Regions from separate parts of the Citricoccus parietis genome, predicted to be linked through region 2. Evidence: riboswitches for the same ligand, from Rfam matches in the RefSeq annotation. Region 2 holds a riboswitch; each other region holds the start of a gene.

Region 1 (6,937 bases), on a different contig from region 2:
GCCCCAATTTCGGCCAGGGTTACATTAGTGCTCAACGGGCCTCGGATCCGTTCAACGTATGGGTGATTCGCTATGGCATTGAATGCCTCTTCGTTGAGGGAAGCGTGTATCAATAACATGTCAGGATCATCTGATGACGTCGCCAACGCAGCCACTCGTTCATCTTCTCCGGCAAAGCCTGCAATAAGGCTGGCCAGCACTTCGACTCGTCGGCGCCCTTCTTCTTCGGCCCGTTGAATCGCAATTGACGTCGGCCAGAGAACAATGTCGACGTCCATAACGGAGCCCTCGATGGGGGAGGATAGGCCCTGCAAACGATCGTCTCGGTTGTATAGCTCTACGCCTTTGATGTTTTTTAGCGCTTCGCGTAAAGCCTGAGACCCGGCCGTGAAGTCCTCCGGGTTGTCCAGGAACCCCCCAACATACTCGTTGAAGGCCATTCGTGCTTGTGAGTCGGTGAGCGCGAAATATCGCTTTTCTTCGCTAACAGCGAGCGGCACCATGCCGACTCCGTTGAATGCGTTGCTAGTGAAGGGGGCAGAGCCCGAAAACTTAAGCACGACGTCGCCGAGATAAGGTGCTTCAGGGTCAGTATCAACTTCATCGTTGACGGTAGAGCTGAAGATGCCGGGCGTGGAAGACTCCAATCCTTCCAGAACTCCGCGGAGATTCTTGGCATGTGCCGAAAAATCGAATGGAGGTGGATCCGGATCAAATCGACGCAGGGGCCTCTTCGAAGGTAAATCCAAGTGATGGGGGAGCTTTAGATGATCGGCCACACTATGAGAATACGACAATGACCAGCCAAGGGCAGCACATCATAACCAGCGTCGGGAGATTGTCTCCGTCAAAGCGAAATTAATGTCTGTGTCGCCAATGCGCTTTCTTCCTTCGAGTAGAGCATGGCGTTTGGCGGAAACGGCAAAGTACTCAGTAGCCGCATGGGGTAGACCGACTAGTTCTTCAACGTAGTGCCGCGCAAGTGATGCGCCGTTGTTCGGTAGCAAGCGTCCCAGCAACGCTGATACTTGTCGCGAGTCTGGAAGTCCGAGTTCGATTACCGAGTCGAATCTACGCCAGAGTGCGGAGTCAAGAATCTGTGAGTGATTGGTAGCGGCGACTATCAGGGATGGGCCACTGTACGTGTCGATCTGCTGCAGGACGGCATTTACAACCCGCCGCAACTCTCCGTGGTCTGACGTATCGCCCCGCATTTTGCCGAGACTGTCGAACTCATCGAGGAAAAGAACATAGGACCCGGTTGAGGCGAAATCGAAAAGGTTTGATAGATTCGCAGCGGTCTCACCTAAGTAGCTCGAAATGAGTCCTTCAACTCGAGCGGTGACGAGAGGGCGCCCTAGTTCGTGTGCGATTCCTGAAACTGCCGATGTCTTCCCGCATCCTGGCGGTCCTGACAGAAGCAACCTATTGCGCCTTGGTAGGCCAGCCGCATCAAGGGCAGGCCAATTTCTGACTTCATGAGCAAGTCGTTCCAAAGAGGCAGCGACGCTACGGTCCAGCACGAGGTCGCTCAAGTATCGCTGTGGGTATTCCACGCGAGCAAGCGGTAGTGAACTGTCCCTATCGAGGGGTGGCTCGAGTGCGGGGGCATGCTCGGATGCGCCAACGCCTGCATTCGCGGCTAGCGCTGAACGAAGCTCGCGTGCGAGGACGGTGTGCTTCTTCGCCTCCTCTTCCTGAATGATGGCTTGGGCGGCTCGACGAAATTTCAAGTCGTCTCGCTGCCCGTACGCAGCGATCATGTCGCGGATATGCCTGCCTGCCATGCATCCGAGTGTATCACGTCATCTATGCAGAGTTACTATTAGTTTGGTAACTTGGTTGCATGGTGGGACGTAGGAGCAAGGGAACTTTTCCTTATGCTGAAAGAAGTTTAGAGCTGGGACGGCTTCTTAAGAGTGAGCGACAACATGTACTAAAAATTTCGAGGCGAGAGCTCGCTGAGAGGTCAGGGGTGGCGGAGTCGAGCATTCAAGCGATCGAGGACGGGCGCACATTGGAGCCGGGATTGTTTACCGTGATCTCGCTTGGCGTGGCGCTGGGTTTAGACCTCGGCGACATGATGCGATCTCTGACTGGGGCAGTTCATCGGAAGACGCTCTCGCCAAATCGAAGCGCGAAGGATGAAGCAGCCTGACGGTGAGTGTCACTTTCTGTATTGGAGTTTGATTGATTCCGGACGCTGGAGAAAGCGGGACTCGCGGCATGTATAAGTGCCAAGAGAGTATGGCTGGAGCATTTCCCGCCGCTATTCGTCGGCGCGTTCCACGGCCGGCGGACCAGCTGAACAGTGATCGCGATGGCCTCCAAGGCGGGTCAGGCGACCACGAGATCGAACTGGCGGTAGGCGAAGTTGCGCAGGCCTCCCCGCCGATCCTGACAGCCATGGCGGACAGGTCGATTGGGAGATGGTCGTGAACGTGGGGCCTAGGATTAGCGGGCCCAACGCTCCATGACGTCCGGAATCCACCCACCGCATGACCGGTCTAAACTGGGCCGTGGACACGGGGTGCGCCGGCCGGCGCTGAGATAACACCCGTGGAACCTGATCTAGTTCGAACTAGCGAAGGGATGTCCGCGTGACTTCTTCTTGCCCTACCCAATTTTCACCCAGCTCCGCCCTGCCCGCAGTGCCACGAGTGCTCTCGATCGCCGGGACCGATCCGACCGGGGGTGCCGGCACTGCCGCGGACCTCAAGTCGATCACCGCCGCAGGCGGTTACGGCATGAGCGTCGTGACCGGCCTGGTCGCCCAGAACACCCACGGCGTGCGGGACCTCCACGTCCCGCCCGTAAAGTTCCTCGCCGCCCAGCTGCACGCCGTCAGCAGTGACGTCACCCTCGACGCCGTCAAGACCGGCATGCTCGGCACCGCGGAGATCATCGCCACGGTCGCCGTCTGGCTGGACGACGTCCGGCCCCCGATCCTCGTCGTCGACCCGGTCATGATCGCCACCAGCGGGGATCGCCTGCTGCAGCCCGAGGCCGAGCAGGCCATGGTCACCTTCTGCCGCCGCGCGACCGTGGTCACCCCCAACATCGACGAGCTCGCCGTGCTCACCGGCTCGCCCCGCGCCGCCACCGAGGACGAAGCCCTCGACCAGGCCGCCCGCTGGTCCGCGGAGATGGGGGTGGCCGTCATCGTGAAGACCGGGCACCTGGACACCCTGACCGTCACCAACACCTGGCTGTCTCCGGACGGCACCCGCATCGCCGTGCCCTCCACCCGCGTGGACACCACCAGCACGCATGGCACCGGCTGCTCCCTGTCCTCCGCCCTGGCCACCCGCCTCGGCTGTGGGGACACCCCCGCCGCCGCCCTCGCCTGGGCCACCGACTGGCTCCACGAGTCCATCAGCCACGGCGCCGCCCTGCGCGTCGGCTCCGGCCACGGCCCCGTGGACCACGGCCACCGCGCCCGCCGGCTGGCGGCCGCCGCCTCTTCCGCCCCCTGGATCACGCCCGACGCCGTCCCCCACCTTCTCGAGACACCTGCGGACCTGGGTACCTCGCGGGCCGGCAACGACGGCGGACCCGCGCCAGCCGTCGCTTCCGCCGGCCCGTGGACCGCCGCGCTCTGGGCCGCCGGCGAGGAGACCACCGCCGCCATCGCCGACTCGGACTTCGTCCGCGCCCTCGTGGACGGCAGCCTGCCGAAGCACGCCTTCGGGTTCTACCTGACCCAGGATGCGCTGTATCTCAACGGCTACGCCCGGGCCCTGGCCGCACTCGCCGCCCGCAGCACCGACCCCGCCGCGCAGGTCTACTGGTCCCAGGCCGCCACCGGGGCCCTCACGGAGGAGGCCGAGCTGCACCGCGGCTGGCTCGGCCGCAACAGTGAACCTGCCCCGACGCCAGCGCCCAGCCCGGTGACCGCCGCCTACACCGACTTCCTGCTGGCCACCGCCCTCGGCGAGGACCGGGCCGTCGGCGTGGCCGCCGTGCTGCCCTGCTTCTGGCTCTACGCGCAGGTCGGGGCCGCCCTGCCCGCCGTCCCCGCCGACCACCCCTACGCCGCCTGGCTGGACACCTACCGGGACCCCGGCTTCGTCACCGCCACCGAACAGGCGCTGGCCCAGCTCGAGTCTGAGATGGCTGCTGCCTCCCCGGCCGTGCGTGCCACCGCGACGCGGGCGTACCTGACTGCCTGCCGCCACGAGCTCGAGTTCTTCGACCAGGCGCTGCGCATCGAACCCGGCGAGGCTAGTGCTGTCCAAGGAACCGCAATCGGCACCACCCGCAGCCCCGGAAGCACCAGCCCCAGCAACACTGCCGCCGCCCAGCTGGCCGGGAGCACCCGGTGACGGCCGCTGCCACGGCGCCGGCCGCCGTCGTGCACCTGCCCCCGGAGGGCAAGGCCGCCCTGCGGGCCGGGGTGGTGGGCAACTGGATCGACAACATCCACGTGTTCCTGCCGCTGACCGCCCTGGCCCCGGCGATGCTCGTGCTCGCCGGGCCGGCCGCCGCCGCGTCCACCGGGGCGCTGATCGTCATCGCGATGCTGCTGGGGCGGCCGATCGGCGGGGTGGTGTTCGGGCGCATCGCCGACCGGCTCGGGCGCACCCGCACCACGCGGATCGCGATCGCCGGGACGGCCCTGTGCGCCCTGGCCATCGCTGCCACCCCCACCCATGAGATCCTCGGCGCCGGGACCATCGGTCTGATCCTGGCCCTGCGATTCCTGTGCGGGATCTTCGTGGCGGGGGAGTACTCGGCGGCCATCCCGCTGGCCATGGAGTGGTCCGCACCCCGACGCCGCGGGCTGATGAGCGGACTGATTTTGTCCATGGCCCCGTGGGCGCAGGCCACCATCGCGTTCTCCGTGGCCGGGCTGCTCGCGCTGATCGGGCCCGACGCCTACGCCGCCTGGGGCTGGCGGCTGCTGTTCGTGCTCGGCGCGCTGCTGTCCGTGGGGATGCTGGTCTACTACTCCCGGCAGGTCACCGACGCCCCGGTGTTCCACCGCAGTAGGCAGCGGGCGGAGCGGGCTGAACAGGCTGAGCGTGCGGGCCAGGCGGGGGAGACGGTACCCGCGGAGCAGGCGAAGCCGGCCGGGCGGCCGGGACTGCGCCAGCTGCTCGCAGGCCGGTGGGCGCGGGCCTTCTGGCAGGTCTTCGTGCTGATGACCGGGCTGTGGCTGCTGACCAACACCACGGTGCTGCTGCTGACCGACCGGCTGGCCACCGACTCCGCGCTGGATCCCACCGCGGTCCCCGTGGTCATGGGGATCGCCTCTGTGGCGCAGGCCGTGGTGATGGCTCTGGCCGGGCATCTGTCCACCCGGGTGGGCCGGCGCCGGGTCTTCGTGCTGTGGGGACTGGCTGCGGCCATCGCTGGCCCGGCGGTGTGGTGGCTCGCGGTGCACTCGCCGACCCTCGCCACCGCGGCCGCGTGCGCCGCCGTGCTGCAGGTCATCACCGTCTCCGCCTACGGCCCCGTCTCGGCGTACCTCTCCGAGCGGTTCCCCACCGAGATCCGCTCCACCGGCTACGGCTCCGGGTACAGCCTGTCCCTGATCATCCCGGCGCTCTATCCGTTCTATCTGCCCGCGCTCGAGGCCGGGCTGGGACGGCACGGCTCCGTGATGGCGCTCGTGGTCCTGGGCGGGGTGTTGCTGGTGCTCGGTGCGGCGCTCGGGCCGAAGCTGGCACCCCGGGACCTGGACGGGGACCTCGACGAGGTCGCCGCGGGCGTTGTCGGAACGGGGGACGGCCGGTGAGTGGGGTGAGCGAGCTGGGACCGGACCTTGCGCCTGATTCGGACCTGGCCGCCGTCGCTCACGTGATCCGTGCGGTGCGCGAGCGCCAGCCGCTCGTGCACTGCATCACCGCGACCGTGTCCATGGGGATCGTGGCCGACGGGCTGCTCGCCGCCGGCGCCCGCCCCATGATGACCGAGACCCTGGCCGAGGCCCCCGTGGTGACCACCGTGGCCGACGCGCTCCTGATCAACCTCGGGACCTTGAGCACCGACGCGATGGAGGGCATCCCGGCTGCGGTGGAGGTCGCCGTGCGGGACGGGCGTCCCTGGGTGCTCGACCCCACCGCCATCGGGCTTACCCCTGTTCGCACGCCGCTGGCGCGGGGGCTGCTGGACTCCCGTCCGGCCGTGGTGCGGGGCAACGCCTCCGAGGTGCTGGCCTTGGTAGGGAGTGGGCCTGGTGGGCGTGGAGCGGACTCGCTGGCGGTGCCGGCCGCGGCCGAGGAGGCCGCGCGCGGGGTGGCGCGGAAGACCGGGGGAGCGGTCGCCGTCTCCGGCGAGATAGATCTGGTGCTCGACGCCGGCCGGGGCACCTCGGTGGCGCGCGGCACCTCGCTCTTGACCCGGGTCACCGGCACGGGGTGCCTGCTCGGGGCGCTGACCGCGGCGTGCTGCGCGGTGGAGGTGGACCCCCTCCGGGCGGCGCTGGCCGCGACCACGTGGCTGAACGTGGCCGGGGAGCTCGCCGCGGAGCGGGCCGCGGGGCCGGGAAGCTTCCGGGTGGAGTTGTTGGATGCGCTGGATGTGGTGGGTCAGGCTGTGGAGAACGGGGTGCCCTCATGAACGGTGAGGCGGCGCGGCGGGAGCCGCTGGACCTGCGCTGCTACCTGGTGACCTCGGGGTCCGGGCGACGGACCGTGGAGGTGGCGGCCGCCGCCGCGGGTGCCGGGGCCGGCGTCGTGCAGGTGCGGGCCAAGGAAGTGTCCGCGGCCGAGCTGCTGGAGCTGACGTGTGCCGTGGCGGAGGCCGTGCGCGCGGCGAACCCGGCCACCCGGGTGCTGGTGGACGACCGGGCTGACGTGGCGTTCGCTGCCCGCGCCCAGGGAGCTGCGGTCCACGGCGTGCACCTCGGCCAGGACGACCTGCCCGTGGCCGCGGCGCGGGAGCTGCTGGGGCCGGAGGCGATCATCGGGCTGACCACCGGGACCCTGGAGTT
Region 2 (6,937 bases):
GGTTCTCGTCAACTACCACACCAGCCGGCAGGCCGCTGAGGAGCTGGCCTCCCGGTTCGGTTCGGACCGGGCCGTGGCCCTGCCCGCCGATGTCACCGACCCGGGGCAAGTAGCCGCCTTGCTGGCTACGGGACGGGAGCACTTCGGGGCCCCGGTCACGACCGTGGTGAACAGTGCGTTGATGGGTTTCTCTTTCAACGGCGACGCCCGCCCGGGGGTGACGGAGATCGGTTGGGAGGACTTCGCCGCTCAGTTCGCCGGCAGCGTCCGGGGGGCGCTCAACACGATCCAGGCGGCCCTTCCGTACCTGCGGGAGAAGGGCTTCGGGCGGATCATCAACGTCGGCACCAACCTGTTCCAGAACCCCGTGGTGCCCTACCACGACTACACAGCGGCGAAGGCGGCCCTGCTGTCGCTCACCCGCACGACGGCCAAGGACCTGGGACGGCACGGCATCACGGTGAACATGGTCTCCGGGGGCCTGTTACGCACCACTGACGCCAGCGCGGCCACTCCCGAGGAGGTCTTCGAGGCGATCGCCGCCGGCACGCCCCTGGGTCGGGTCATCACCCCGGAGGAGTTCGCCGACACCGTCCTGTTCTTCGCCTGCCCCTGGGCCCGGTCGGTCACCGGGCAGAACCTGGTGGTCGACGGCGGACTGGTCATGGATTGAGTGGAGGACCGGCATGACGGCCATGGCCCGCTCCACGTCGCACGTGGGGCTGGTCAGCACCGTCTCGACCACGTTCTCCGAGCCGTTCCTCGCGGCCCGGATGCTGGCGTCACTGGATCACATCAGCGGCGGCCGGGTGGGCTGGAACGTGGTCACGTCCATGTTCGCGATGCCGAGGCCCGCAATCACGGAATGGAGGCGCTACCCGGCCACGGCCAGCGGTACGAGCGGGCCGCCGAGTTCATCGAGGTGGCGCTACGGCTGTGGGACTCCTGGGACGATGAGGCACTGGTCCTGGAACCAGATGGCATGTACGCAGACCCAGCCCTGGTCCGGCCGATCGACCACGCCGGGGAGCACTTCCGGGTGTCGGGCCCACTGACCGTGCCGCGATCATCCCAGGGCCGCCCGGTGCTGTTCCATGCCGGAGCCTCCGGGCCGGGGCGCGAACTGGCCGCCCGGTACGCCGAAGGCATCTATGCCGTCGCCTACGACCTGCCCGCCGCCCAGAGTGACTATGCGGACCTGAAGAAGCGCATCGGCTCAGCCGGACGGGACCCAGCATCGGTGGCGGTGGTGCCCGGACTCGTGACCTATGTCGGCTCCACGGAGGCGGAGGCCGTGGCGAAGCAGTCCCGGGCGGACGCACTGCTGCCCGCGAAGCAGCCCCTGGCCCAGCTGGCACCTTCATCGGGCAGGACTGCACCGGTTGGCAACTGGACGCCCCGGTCCCCGAACTGCCCCCGCTCGAGCGGTTCAGCGGTCCACAGGGCCGCTACGCGACGATCCTGCGGATCGTGGAGGTCGAGGAGCCCACGGTGCGGCAGCTGCTGGGCCGTCTCGCGGCCGGAGGAGGGCAATGCACCATGGTCGGCACCCCCGAGCACATCGCCGACCAGATCGAGGAGTGGTTCCGTTGCGGTGCCGCTGACGGGTTCAACCTCATGCCACCGTGGCTACCGAACGACCTGGACGACTTCGTCGACCACGTCGTCCAGGGCTCAGTCGCGGATCAGTCCGCGCAGTTGCCGGGCCGCGACGCCGGGATCGGGGGCCTTGGTGATGGAGCGGACGACGACGATGCGGCTCGCCCCGGCATTGAGGACCTCGGGCAGCCGGTCGACGTCGATGCCACCGATGGCGAACCACGGGGTGCCCGCCGCCGCCGATCCCTCCATGAGCCCGGAAACATCCCGGACAAAACCCCGGCCGGTGGCGGGACGGCCGGGCTTGGTGGGGGTCTCCCACAGCAGTCCGGTGCAGATGTAATCGACCTCGGGATCCTCGACTGCCGCACGGGCTTGATCGAGATCATGGGTGGAACGTCCGATCAGCACCTCGGAGCCGAGTAGGGACCGTGCCTGGGCGGGGGAGAGATCGTGCTGGCCGATGTGGAAGATGTCGGCGCCGACGTGGGGCGGCCACGTCGGCCCGGTCGTTGACCGCGAACAGTTTCTCGTTTTCGCCCGCCACGTCGGCCAGCAGGTGCAGTGCGGAGATCTCCGCATCGGTGTCCAAGGTCTTGTCCCGCAACTGGATGATGTCGACCCCACCGGCGAGCGCGGCCTTCAGGACATCCTCGAGGTCACCCTGTTGCTGGCGGGCGTCGGTGCATAGGTAGAGCCGGGCGTCGGCGAGCCTTTCGGCGCGGGCACGGCGCGAGTTGCGGTCTGCTGGTACGGGGAACGCGGGGGTATGGTGGGTCACACGCTGGTGATAGTCAGCGGGTTCTGCGGGAGCCCCTCGGGGGCTGAGAAGGCTTGAGCGCCGACCGCCACACCTGATGCGGGTCATGCCGCCGGAGGAAAGGACGTGCCGGTGAATTCTGTGCATCCTGGTGTCGGGACTAGAGCGGTCGACGTCGCCGTCGTGGGCGCCGGGCTGGTTGGCTTGGCCACCGCTTGGGAGTTGCGCCGCCGCGGTCGCTCCGTCGCGTTGATCGACCCAGACCCGGGGGCGGGGGCGTCGCGGGCGGCGGCCGGCATGCTGGCTCCGGTCAGCGAAGTCCAGTACCAGCAGGAGTCCTTGTACCCGCTGATGGGCGCTTCGGCTGCCGAATACCCGGGCTTCGCTGCTTCCGTCGAGCAGGCTGCCGGAGCATCCGTGGGGTACCGGGCCACCGAGACCCTGGTCTGCGGAGTCGACTCCTCCGACCGGCAGGCACTGGCTGACCTTCGCCAATTGCAACTGAGCCATGGCATGGCGGTGGAACCGCTGACCCTCCGCGCGGCCCGTTCCCTGGAACCGGCCCTGACCCCGCGTCTGTCCGCGGCGTTCCGCATCCCCACCGACCACCAGATCGACCCGCGCCGACTGGTGACCGGGTTGCTGGCGGCCCTGGTCGAGCGAGACGTGACCGGGGTGCTCCTCGCCGGTGACGTGGATGGTGGGCCAGTGCGCCTTCTCCGCGTGCAGGCCAGGGCACTGTTGTGGGACGGGCAGGGCGTGGTCACCGGTGTCGTACTGACGGACGGTCAGGATGTGGTTGCTGACGAGACGATCCTGGCCCTGGGTATGGGTACCGGTGCACTGGATGGCCTGCCTGACACCTGTCGGTTGCCGCTTCGTCCGGTACATGGAGACATCCTTCGCGCCCCGGCTCCCCGCTGGCCCGCAGCGACTGATCGAGCGCACCGTTCGTGGCCTGGTCCACGGGGTGCCGGTCTACCTCGTGCCGCGCGTCGACGGCACGATCGTGATCGGTGCCACGTCTCGCGAGGACGACCTGGGTGGCGTCAGCGCCGGCGGGGTGTTTCGCCTGTTGCGCGACGCCCAGGCCCTCGTGCCGGGCGTTGCCGACCTGGAGCTCAGGGAGGTCATGGCCCGCGCCCGCCCCGGTACCCCCGACGACGCGCCCTACCTCGGCCGCATCCGCACGCCCGACGGCGAACCCGTGCCCGGCCTGGTGGTCTCCACTGGTCATTTCCGCCACGGGGTGCTGCTCACCCCACTGGCCGCTCGCCTTGCCGCCCAGCTGGTCACCGATCAGGCGGGGACCGATCCGGACGCCGACGCCGCGCACCTGACCACTACCGACCCCCACCGCTTCGACCCCTCGGGCCTCGCTCGGCGCACGGTCGCCGCCCAAGCTTCCGCCCCCGAGAACAGGAGGACCTGATGACCGCCATCACCCTCAACGGCACCCCGCATGCCGTGCCCGAGGACACGACCATCGTCGACCTCGTCGCCGAGGCCATCAGCCGGCCTCTGGGCCCCGACGGCCGCCCGCTGGACGGGGGCCGCCTGGGCATGGCAGTGGCCGTGGACGCCATCGTCCTCCCTCGCAGCCGCTGGTACCGCACGCCCGTCGTCGAGGGCCAGAGCATCGAGATCATCACCGCCGTCCAAGGAGGCTGAAACATGACCACGCCGCACCCGGACCCGCTGCTCCTCGACGGTGCGGAGTTCTCCTCCCGACTGATCATGGGCACCGGGGGTCTGAGCTCCCTGCACACCCTGGAGCAGGCCCTTCTCGCCTCCGGGACCGAGTTGACCACCGTGGCCCTGCGCCGCTACGCCCCCGGCCAGGGGGACACGCTGTTCTCCCTGCTCGAGCGCAACGGCATCCGGATCCTGCCCAACACCGCCGGCTGCTACACCGCCCGCGACGCCCTATTGACCGCCGAATTGGGCCGGGAGGCGCTGGAGACCGATTGGGTCAAACTCGAAGTCATCGCCGACGAGGACACGCTGCTGCCCGACGTCGTCGAACTGCTGGACGCCACCGAGCAGCTGGTGGCCCGCGGCTTCAAGGTCTTCGCCTACACCTCCGACGACCCGGCCGTCGCCCACCGCCTGGAGGACCTCGGCGCCGCCGCCGTCATGCCATTGGGCGCACCCATCGGCACCGGGCTCGGCATCCTCAACCCGCACAACATCGAGCTCATCACCTCCCGCGCCGACGTGCCCGTGGTCCTCGACGCGGGCATCGGCACCGCCTCCGAGGCCGCCCTGGCCATGGAACTGGGCTGCGACGCCGTGCTGCTGGCCAGCGCGGTGACCCGGGCCCAGGATCCCGTGGCCATGGCCACTGCCATGCGCCACGCCGTGGCCGCCGGACGGCTGGCCGCTGGTGCCGGTCGCATCCCCGCGCGCCGCCACGCCGTGGCCTCCTCACCCATGACCGGATTGGTCGACACCGACGACCCGGAGGACGTGCCGCGCGGAGACTGGGCACCCGTCCGGGAGGGCCGATGAGCTCGCTGCCCCCGCTCGTGGAACCCGGCCCCGAGCTGACCCTGGAGGAGATCGGGCGCTATGCCCGCCACCTGTCCCTGCCCCAGGTCGGGGCCATCGGACAGCGGCGACTCAAGAACGCCCGGGTCCTGGTCATCGGGGCCGGCGGTCTGGGCGCCCCGGCCCTGCAGTATCTGGCCGCCGCCGGGGTCGGAACCCTGGCGATCGTCGACGACGACGTGGTGGCGGTCTCCAACCTGCAACGCCAAGTAATCCACACGGTTGCCGACCTCGGTCGGCCCAAGACGGACTCCGCCGCCGACGCGGTGGCCCGGCTCAACCCCCTGGTGGAGGTGCGGACCCACGCGGTCCGACTCACCGCGGACAATGCCGTGGACCTGGTGGGCCAGTACGACCTGGTACTGGACGGCGCGGACAACTTCACCACCCGGTACCTGGTCAGCGACGCCGCGACGTTGACCGGCCGACCGTGCGTGTGGGGCTCGATCCTGCGCTTCCAGGGGCAGGTCAGCGTCTTCTGGGCCGGGCACGGACCCACCTACCCGGACCTCTACCCCGAGGCTCCACCGCCCGGGAAGGTGCCCAGCTGCGCTGAGGGCGGGGTGGTGGGGGTGCTTCCGGCCACGATCGGCTCCATCATGGCCACCGAGGCCATCAAGCTCATCACCGGCATCGGGGATCCCCTGGTCGGACGGGTCCTGGTGCACGACGCCCTGGAGATGACCTGGCGGGAACTCCGTCTGGACCCGGACCCAGACGCGGTCCCGGTCACAGCTGTGAACGACCTTGACCTCAACTGCGCCGTACCGGGCGATGCCGCGGTCGCCCTGCACGAGACGCTGACCGCCCCCGAGCTGGCGGACCTGCTCGAGCGCCGGAATCGCGGGGAGGCTGCCTTCACCCTGGTGGATGTCCGCGAGGACTGGGAACGCGAGCTGGTGAGCATACCGGGCGCACGGCCCGTTCCGCTGCAGGAGCTGCTCGACCGCCGAGAAGCCGCACTGCCAGCGGAGACCCGCGGCGCCGACCTCGTGCTGCACTGCAAGGCCGGGACCCGCTCCGCCACCGCCCTGGCCACGCTGCGCCCGTACTTCGCAGGGCGGGAGGAGAACATCCGCCACCTCGAGGGCGGGGTACTGGCCTGGGTGGCGCAGGTCGAACCGGAGAAACCTGCCTACTGAGCCAGCCCGACGCCACGAAGTCCACAGGTCCACCGAATGCAAGCGAGAGGAACACCGCGGATGTCCGTGCCTGAAGACTCCGTACCTTCTGATACCGGCCCGGCAGAGGTCCGACCCACGCCGGCAGAACTGGGTGGGGGGCAGTGAACTCGTGAGCAGACCACCGGTCGCCCTGACGATCGCCGGCTCGGACCCTTCCGGCGGGGCTGGCATCCAGGCCGATCTCAAGACGTTCTCGGCGTTGGGCGTCTATGGCACCGCCGTGATCACCGCGCTGACTGCCCAGTCCACCCAGGGCGTGACCGGCGTGCACGCCGTCCCCCCGGAGTTCGTCCGCGCCCAGCTCGACACCCTTCTGGCGGACATACCCGTGGACGCCATCAAGATCGGGATGCTCGCCGGCGCCCCGACCGTGCGCACCGTGGCGGACTTCCTGCGCGAGCTGGCCGAAGGACAGGGTCCGGCCGTGGTTCTGGACCCGGTGATGGTCTCCACCAGCGGCTCGCGCCTCCTGGCCGACGACGCCGTGGCTGCCATCCGCGAGATGTTGCCCTACAGCTCTGTCATCACCCCCAACATCCCCGAGGCCGCGGTCCTGCTCGACCAGGCAGAGGCCACCGACATGGAAGGCATGCGCACCCAGGCCCGGGCCCTGCTCGACATCGGCGCCCGGCGGGTGCTCCTGAAGGGCGGGCATCTGGCTGGTGGGCATGCCACCGACCTGTGGCTCGACGCCGACGGAGAGCACCTGTTCACCGGGCCGCGGGTGCCGACGGCCAATACCCACGGCACCGGCTGCTCGCTGTCCTCGGCCATGGCCGCCCTGGTACCGCGCTGCGCGTCATGGCCGCAGACGGTAGACCGGGCAAAGTCTTGGCTGACCGGG
Region 3 (6,937 bases), on a different contig from region 2:
CAGCAGTGCCGCCAGCTTGGCCAGGGGGTTGGCGCGCTCGAAGACCGATCCGGCCACGGGGCGGGACGGAGCCGCGAGGGCGGCAACGGGCACCGTCACGCGGCCACCTCCAGCTCGACCACCCGGGCGTCGAGCGCGGCGGCGAAGTCGGCATCATGGGTCACGGCCAGCACCGAGCGGCCCTCGGCCACCAGCCCGCGCAGCAAGCCCGTGAGCACGGCCCACGTGTTGGCGTCCTGGCCGAAGGTCGGCTCGTCGAGGAACACCACCTCAGGCCCGGCGGCCAGCACCGTGGCGACGGACAGCCGCCGCTTCTCCCCGCCGGAAAGGGTGAACGGGTTGACCTCGGCCAGCGCTTCCAGATTCAGCTCCGCCAGCAGCCCATCTACCCGCGCGGCTGCCTCCTCGTCCGTGAACAGCCGCTGCCCGGTCTCGGGATCGCGGGCATGGCGGGGACCGAACAACAGCTCGTCCCGCACGGTGGTCGCGACGAACTGATGCTCGGGTTCCTGGAAGACCGTGCCGATCCGGCTGACCAGGTCAGCGGCCTTCCACCGGTGCGGGTCGTCCGGCAGATGGCCGGCTCGCTCCCCCTTGAGCGCGGCCCCCGCCGTGAGCGTGCCCGCGTGGGAGGGGATCAGTCCGGCCAGGGTCAGCAACAGCGTGGACTTGCCGCTGCCGTTGGCACCGGTCACGACGACGGCCTCGCCGGCTCCCAGCTCCAGGTCCAGGTCCCGCTGGACCGGCTTCGGGGTGGGACCGAAGCGCCGGCGCCATCCCGGTGTCACTGGCTCCCGGGAGACGGCCAGGCCACGGGCGGTCAACAGCGCACCGGGGGGCGCCGCCGTCGTGCTGTTGATTCTTTCCGCGCCCCCCTGCAACTGGAGGTCAATATCGCCCGGATTTGGGTCGGTACCAGGCCCATTCCGGTGCGAATTCGACCTCCAGTTGCGAGGGGTGGGGGTAATCGGTGTCGGAACACGGCCGGGCACCCAGACGCCCGCCGCGGCCAGCTCATCCCGGACGGGGCCCGGGGCGAGGAGCTCGCCCGGGGGACCGTCGTGGCTGATCCCGCCGCCGGGCTCCACGACGAGCATGCGGTCCACATGGTCGGCCCACACGGCGAGGCGGTGCTCGACCACGAGCAGGGTCGCGCCGGTCCGCTCGACCACGGCGAGCACGGCGTCGCGGACCTCCAGCACCCCGGACGGATCCAGGTTCGCGGTCGGCTCGTCCAGCAGGATCAGCGGCGGGCGCATCGCCAGGATCCCGGCCAGGGCGAGGCGCTGCTTCTGCCCGCCGGAGAGTCGCGAGGTGTCCCGGGCCAGGGAGATCCCCTGGTCCTCACCCAGTCCCACGGCGTCCAGTGCGTCCCGGACGCGGTCCCAGATCTGCTCCCGCGGCACCTGCAGGTTCTCGGCGCCGAACGCCGCATCATCGCCGACCCGGGACAGGATCACCTGGGTCTCGGGATCCTGCTGCACCAGCCCGGCGTGGCCGCGCAGCTCACGCGATACGGCGCCGTCCACCCGCAGGGAACCGGTCTCCTCGGACTCGTCGGCGGGATCCAGCACCCCGGCGAGGGCGTAGAGCAGGGTGGACTTGCCGGCACCGGAGGGGCCTGCCAGCAGGACCTTCTGCCCGGCCGGCACCTCCAGGTCCAGCCCCGCGACGGCGGGGACCGGCCGGCCGGCGTGGCGCCAGCCCCAGTCCGCGGCGGTGATGCGCGCTCCCGGCACCGCTCAGGCCACCGGCTCCTGGTGGGCACGGCGGGAGGCCAGGGCGGACAGGGCCCCCGTGGCCGCGAGACCACGCGTGGCCAGCCAGGACAGCAGGCCGGCGATCACCAGCCCGGACACGCCCACCAGTCCCACGTAGATCAGCTTCCAGTCCAGCGTGTACTCGGGGAACCAGTTGAAGATGAACGCGTCATTGATACCACCGAAGATCCCCGTGACCAGGCCGGCGAGCAGTGCCACGGGCAACGTGAAGCGGCGGTAGAGGAAGGCCAGCAGGATCAGTTCGGCCCCGAGGCCCTGGACCACGCCGGAGGCCAGCACGGTCAGGCCGAACTGGGAGCCGAGCAGGGCAGAGACCGTTGCGGCCACCAGTTCGGTGAACAGCGCGGCCCCGGGTCTGCGGATGATGAGTCCGCCGAGCACGGCCGGGAACAGCCACATTCCGGCCACCAGGGCGGAGGACGGCGGGAAGGCCGCGAAGGCGGGGCTCAGCCCGGCATAGGCGAGGTTCCAGGCCCAGAAGATGACGCCGGAGGCCACCGCGATGACGGCCGCCACGACGATGTCCACCACCCGCCAGGAGCGCCGGTTCGGGGCGGCGTTGCGGGCTGCCCGGCCGGTGCCGGTCGTGCCGCCGGTGTCGGCGGACGGCGCGTGGCCGGCGTCGTGCCCGGGGGTTGCGCCGGGGTGGTGCGGGGTGTTGCCGGTCTTCATGGAGACCATGTGGTGTTCCTCCTCAAGGATGCAAGGAGGGGGACGGAACGGTACGCCGAGGGCACTCGAAGACGAATGCCGGTGGACGGTTCCTGACGTTCCATCAGAGAACTCGACTTCCTTCGCCGGTGCTAACCGGAGCAGGTTCGAGGGTCTGCGCTGGGCGCACTCTCAGCACCCGAAGGTGCTCCCCTGTCGTTCACAGTGTCCAGCCAGCATAGTCCACGAGGCCCGGTCGATCCACCGACCCGATAGGCTGGGGAACGACCATGCAGTCAAGCCGGGAGGACACCCCATGAACAATCTCACGGACAAGATCGTCAGCACCGCGATCACCGTCGTCGGCGGCTATGTCGGCACCAAGGTCGTCGAGTTCACCTGGCGGAAGGTGACCGGCCATGACGCCCCCAAGGACGCGGAGGACACCGAGGCGAACATGTGGAGTGCCATCACCTTCGCCACGATCTCCGCCGGCATCACCGCCCTGATCCGGGTCACCTCCCAGCGCGGCGCCCACAAGGCCATCGAGTCGATGAAGTCCCGCTCCCCCAAGAAGGCCGGCGCCGCCGAGGTGTGAGCCGAGCCGACCTGTACAGCGTCAGCCAGCGGCCGGCGTCGGGCACCGTTGACCGGGCCCGACGCCGGCCGTCGCGTTCTCCGATGGCCGCACCGGGCGCGCGGGCACGGGCGCGGCCCGGGCGGGCAGGCCAACCAGAATCCGGAGGACAGTAGCGCCTAGTCCCGGCCCCCGTGGTCGGTGGGGTCCTCCCTCGGTACGGTCCGTTGGTCCGGCGCCGAGGCCGCGGGCTTGCCGGCATCGTCATGGCTGGCGACCACGTCCGCGAGCTCGTCCACGTAGAGGTACTCCTTCTTGAGGTGCTTGGTCCGGTATCCCGCTCGGCCCACGAGGTGGGCGGAGACCGGGGCGGTGAGCATCTGGAGTACCCACGCCAGCACGAGCACGGGGACCCACACCCAGGCCCGCCAGGCGAAGGCCAGGGCCAGCAGCATCAGCAACAGGCCCAGGACCTGGGGCTTGGTCCCAGCGTGCATGCGGGAGAGCTGGTCCGGGAACCGGAACAGGCCGATCCCGGCCACGGTGGACATCAGGGCACCGAGCACCAGCAGCACTGCTGCGACTCCGTCTGAGATCTGGATCCAGTCCATGTCAGGCACGTTCACTCGGCTCCTTCCTGGCCTCGGCCGCGAACCGGGACAGCGTCACCGATCCCACGAAGCCGATCACGGAGGCCACCACCACGAACACGATGTTGTCCGTGTGGTGGTGCACGGCCATCTCCACGCACAGCGCGGACGAGATGACGATCAACAGCACGTCCGTGGCGATGGCCCGGTCCAGGATCGAGGGCCCGCGAACGATCCGGTAGATCGCCGCCAGGGCTCCCACGCCCAGCAGTACCAGGCAGATGATCCCCGCCCATTCCAGCATCGTCATCGGAGCCTCCTCCCCGCCATGGGCTCGGCGCCGCGCGCCTCGTCCTCCTGCACCAGGGCCAGGTCCGCCTTGGAGCCGATCGCCCGGATGATCGCGGCCTCGGTGCTCAGGGCCTGGGCCCGGTAGGCCTCGACCGCCTCCGCGTTGTCCACGTTCAGGCAGTGCAGGTACAGGGTGGAGCTGGGCCGATCCACGTCGATGACGAGGGAGCCGGGCACCAGGGCCAGCGCATGGCCGGTGAGCGTGACGATCAGGTCGTCGTGGCTGCGCAGCGGGACCGCCACCACGGAGTTGACGATCTTGGGCCCCTGGGTGATGGCGTCCCAGGCCACCGAGATGGACGCAGTCACCACGTGCCAGAGGAACCGGACCGTGAAGACCAGGAAGTACCAGAGGTTGAACCGGTCCGAGAAGTTCACGCGCGGCAGCCGGTAGAAGCTCAACGTCAGCATCGAGAACACGACGCCGGCCAGCAGGACCCCCGGCGAGAAGTCCTGCCAGAGGGCGCCCCACGTCAGGGTCAGGCCCAGGAGGATGGGCCATTGGCTCCAGAAGGAGCGGCCCCCGTCCTGGTCGTCGGAACCGGTGCTCATGGCTGCCCCCCTTCCGTACTGTCGCCGACGTCGTGGCCTTCGGAATCCCCGCGGATGGAGTCCAACTCGCCCGGCCCGGACGTGTCCTGGTTCGGGACGCTGATGCCCCGCTCCTCGAGCGTGCCCAGGTCCTGCGTGGCCTGTTCAGCGGCCTCCGGTCCGAGCACGGCCTCGATGTACGGGGTGCGCTGGAGCATGTCCGTGGCGGCCCGGTCGGAGAAGGCGTACAGCGGTCCGGCGAACACCGTGAAGGCCAGGCCGAGGGCCACCAGGCCGATCGTCGGATAGACCATGCCGCGAGCCGGGCCCTTGGCGATCCTGCTCTTGGTCCGGATCTCGGTCTTGGTCTTGGTCGTGGTGGTCGTGGTGGTCGTGGTGCCCGTGGCAGCGGTGACGTCCGTGACGCTGGCGGTGCCGCCGTCGTCGCGCCGGGCCTCGGCCTCCTCCAGGGCGAGCACGAGCTTGGCCGGCGGATGTTCGATGTCCTCCACCTTGCGCCAGAAGGCACGTGTCCACACGCGGACCATGACCAGCAGGGTCAGCAGCGAGGTCGCCACGGAGGCGGCCACGAGCGCCCAGGCCATGCCGGTGTCCGAGCCCACGCCGGCCTGGATGAGGCCGACCTTGGCGAGGAACCCGGAGAACGGCGGGATGCCGCCCAGGTTCATGGCCGGGATGAAGAAGAGGATGGCGATCAGCGGGGAGATCCGCGCCATCCCGCCGAGGCGGTCGATGTTGGCCGAACCCGCCCGTTGTTCGATGAGGCCGGTGACGAGGAACAGCCCGGTCTGCACGGTGATGTGGTGGACCACGTAGAAGACGGTGGCCCCCAGCCCCAGGATGCTGGACATGGCCACGCCGAAGATCATGAAGCCGATGTGGGAGACGAGGGTGAAGGACAGGACGCGCTTGATGTCGTTCTGGGCGAGCGCCCCGAGGATGCCGACGATCATCGTCAGCAGCGCCACCCACATCAGCAGTGCGTTCACCCGGTCTCCCGGGAACAGCAGCGTCTCGGTGCGGATGATGGCGTAGACGCCGACCTTGGTGAGCAGGCCGGCGAACACGGCGGTCACCGGAGCGGGGGCGGTCGGGTAGGAGTCGGGCAGCCAGAAGGACAGCGGGAACACTGCGGCCTTGATGCCGAAGCCGACGAGCAGCATCACGTGCAGCACCATCTGCACGTCGGGATCCAGTTCGGCGAGCTTCACGGCCAGGTCGGCCATGTTGATGGTGCCCGTGGCGCCGTAGATCATGGCGATGGCGATCAGGAAGAGCACCGAGGAGATCACGGAGACCACCACGTAGGTCACGCCTGCACGGATCCGGGGACCAGTGCCCCCCAGTGTCAGCAGCACGTAGGACGCCGTCAGGAGGATCTCGAAGCCGACGTAGAGGTTGAACAGGTCACCGGCCAGGAAGGCGTTGGACACGCCCGCCACGAGGATGAGGAACGTGGGGTGGAAGATCGAGACCGGTCCGCCCTGATCCTGGTCCGTGATGCCCTGCGCGGAGGCGTAGATGAGCACAGAGAGCACGATCGCCGAGGAGATCACCAGCATCAGCGCGGAGAACCTGTCGACCACCATGGTGATGCCCCACGGGGCCTCCCAGCCGCCGATGAACACGGCCACCGCGCCCGTGTCCCACGTGGCGGCCAGCAGCAGGCACTCGAGGAGCAGGGTCAGCGTGATGGTGGTGACGGTCACGGCGATCTGCGCCTTGGGGCGGCGGACCAGCACGAAGGCCAGCGCGGCACCGAGGATCGGCAGCAGGACCGCGAGCGGGGCGAGCGAGACGATGTCCAGGTCCATCACTCACCGCCCTTCGGGTTGCGGCCCTTCGGCCGGGAACGGGGGCTGCCGGAACGCTCGTCCTCGTCCGGCAGGTGGTCGTCATTCCCCGTCGACCCCACCGGGTGTTCGCCCTCCTCCGGCTCGTGTGCGGAGCGGCGTCCGGTACCCGGCAGGCGCCGGTTGGCATCCGCCTGCACGGTCACGGTGCCGTCACCGCGGTGCCTGACCGCCATGGCTCCGGTGGACGGGTTGATGGCCGTGGCGTGCTCGTAGTCCGCGTTCGGGTCCTCTCCTTCGTCGAGGAACTCCGAGGGCTCCTCCTGCAGCTCGGCGTCATCCTCCGCATCGAAGGACGGCCGTTCGGCGACCTTGACGTCTTCGGTATCCACCAGGACCTCATCACGGCGGCCCAGCTTCCAGGACCGGTAGATCATACCGAGCATGAAGGCGGTGATGGCGAACGAGATGACGATCGAGGTCAGTGTCATCGCCTGAGGCAGGGGGTCGGTGTACTCGCTGGGGTCCATCCCGTTCTCGACGATCGGGGCCTGGCCGGGGGCGCCGGCCATGGTGAGGATCAGCAGGTTCGTGGCGTTGGTGATGAGGATCATGCCCAGCAGCACTCGGGTCAGCGTCCGC

Evidence for each region. Region 2 has a riboswitch for thiamine pyrophosphate ahead of thiO (glycine oxidase ThiO). Riboswitches for the same ligand answer to the same signal wherever they lie in the genome.
Region 1: linked by a shared signal. The riboswitch ahead of ACFFIO_RS06810 (bifunctional hydroxymethylpyrimidine kinase/phosphomethylpyrimidine kinase) and the one ahead of thiO (glycine oxidase ThiO) in region 2 are both predicted to bind thiamine pyrophosphate.
Region 3: linked by a shared signal. The riboswitch ahead of ACFFIO_RS16250 (ECF transporter S component) and the one ahead of thiO (glycine oxidase ThiO) in region 2 are both predicted to bind thiamine pyrophosphate.

Annotation. Positions count from the first base shown of each region.
Region 1 covers NZ_JBHLWH010000019.1:98,917-105,853, forward strand. Annotated here, with positions in the region: gene ACFFIO_RS06795 (S8 family serine peptidase) at 1-779, opposite strand, end outside; gene ACFFIO_RS06800 (AAA family ATPase) at 819-1,787, opposite strand; gene ACFFIO_RS06805 (helix-turn-helix domain-containing protein) at 1,847-2,158, shown strand; TPP riboswitch at 2,517-2,610, shown strand; gene ACFFIO_RS06810 (bifunctional hydroxymethylpyrimidine kinase/phosphomethylpyrimidine kinase) at 2,652-4,325, shown strand; gene ACFFIO_RS06815 (MFS transporter) at 4,322-5,740, shown strand; gene thiM (hydroxyethylthiazole kinase) at 5,746-6,564, shown strand; gene ACFFIO_RS06825 (thiamine phosphate synthase) at 6,561-6,937, shown strand, end outside.
Region 2 covers NZ_JBHLWH010000026.1:28,969-35,905, forward strand. Annotated here, with positions in the region: gene ACFFIO_RS08900 (3-oxoacyl-ACP reductase) at 1-673, shown strand, start outside; partial or broken gene ACFFIO_RS08905 (hypothetical protein) at 696-779, shown strand; partial or broken gene ACFFIO_RS08910 (LLM class flavin-dependent oxidoreductase) at 866-1,258, shown strand; gene ACFFIO_RS08915 (hypothetical protein) at 1,267-1,533, opposite strand; gene ACFFIO_RS08920 (thiamine phosphate synthase) at 1,675-2,073, opposite strand; gene ACFFIO_RS08925 (thiamine phosphate synthase) at 1,985-2,380, opposite strand; TPP riboswitch at 2,396-2,497, shown strand; partial or broken gene thiO (glycine oxidase ThiO) at 2,543-3,791, shown strand; partial or broken gene thiS (sulfur carrier protein ThiS) at 3,860-4,030, shown strand; gene ACFFIO_RS08940 (thiazole synthase) at 4,034-4,870, shown strand; gene moeB (molybdopterin-synthase adenylyltransferase MoeB) at 4,867-6,051, shown strand; gene thiD (bifunctional hydroxymethylpyrimidine kinase/phosphomethylpyrimidine kinase) at 6,203-6,937, shown strand, end outside.
Region 3 covers NZ_JBHLWH010000047.1:12,717-19,653, forward strand. Annotated here, with positions in the region: gene ACFFIO_RS16240 (energy-coupling factor transporter transmembrane component T family protein) at 1-93, opposite strand, end outside; gene ACFFIO_RS16245 (ABC transporter ATP-binding protein) at 96-1,739, opposite strand; gene ACFFIO_RS16250 (ECF transporter S component) at 1,743-2,462, opposite strand; TPP riboswitch at 2,554-2,657, opposite strand; gene ACFFIO_RS16255 (DUF4235 domain-containing protein) at 2,749-3,030, shown strand; gene mnhG (monovalent cation/H(+) antiporter subunit G) at 3,189-3,620, opposite strand; gene ACFFIO_RS16265 (MrpF/PhaF family protein) at 3,622-3,909, opposite strand; gene ACFFIO_RS16270 (Na+/H+ antiporter subunit E) at 3,906-4,502, opposite strand; gene ACFFIO_RS16275 (Na+/H+ antiporter subunit D) at 4,499-6,316, opposite strand; gene ACFFIO_RS16280 (Na(+)/H(+) antiporter subunit C) at 6,316-6,937, opposite strand, start outside.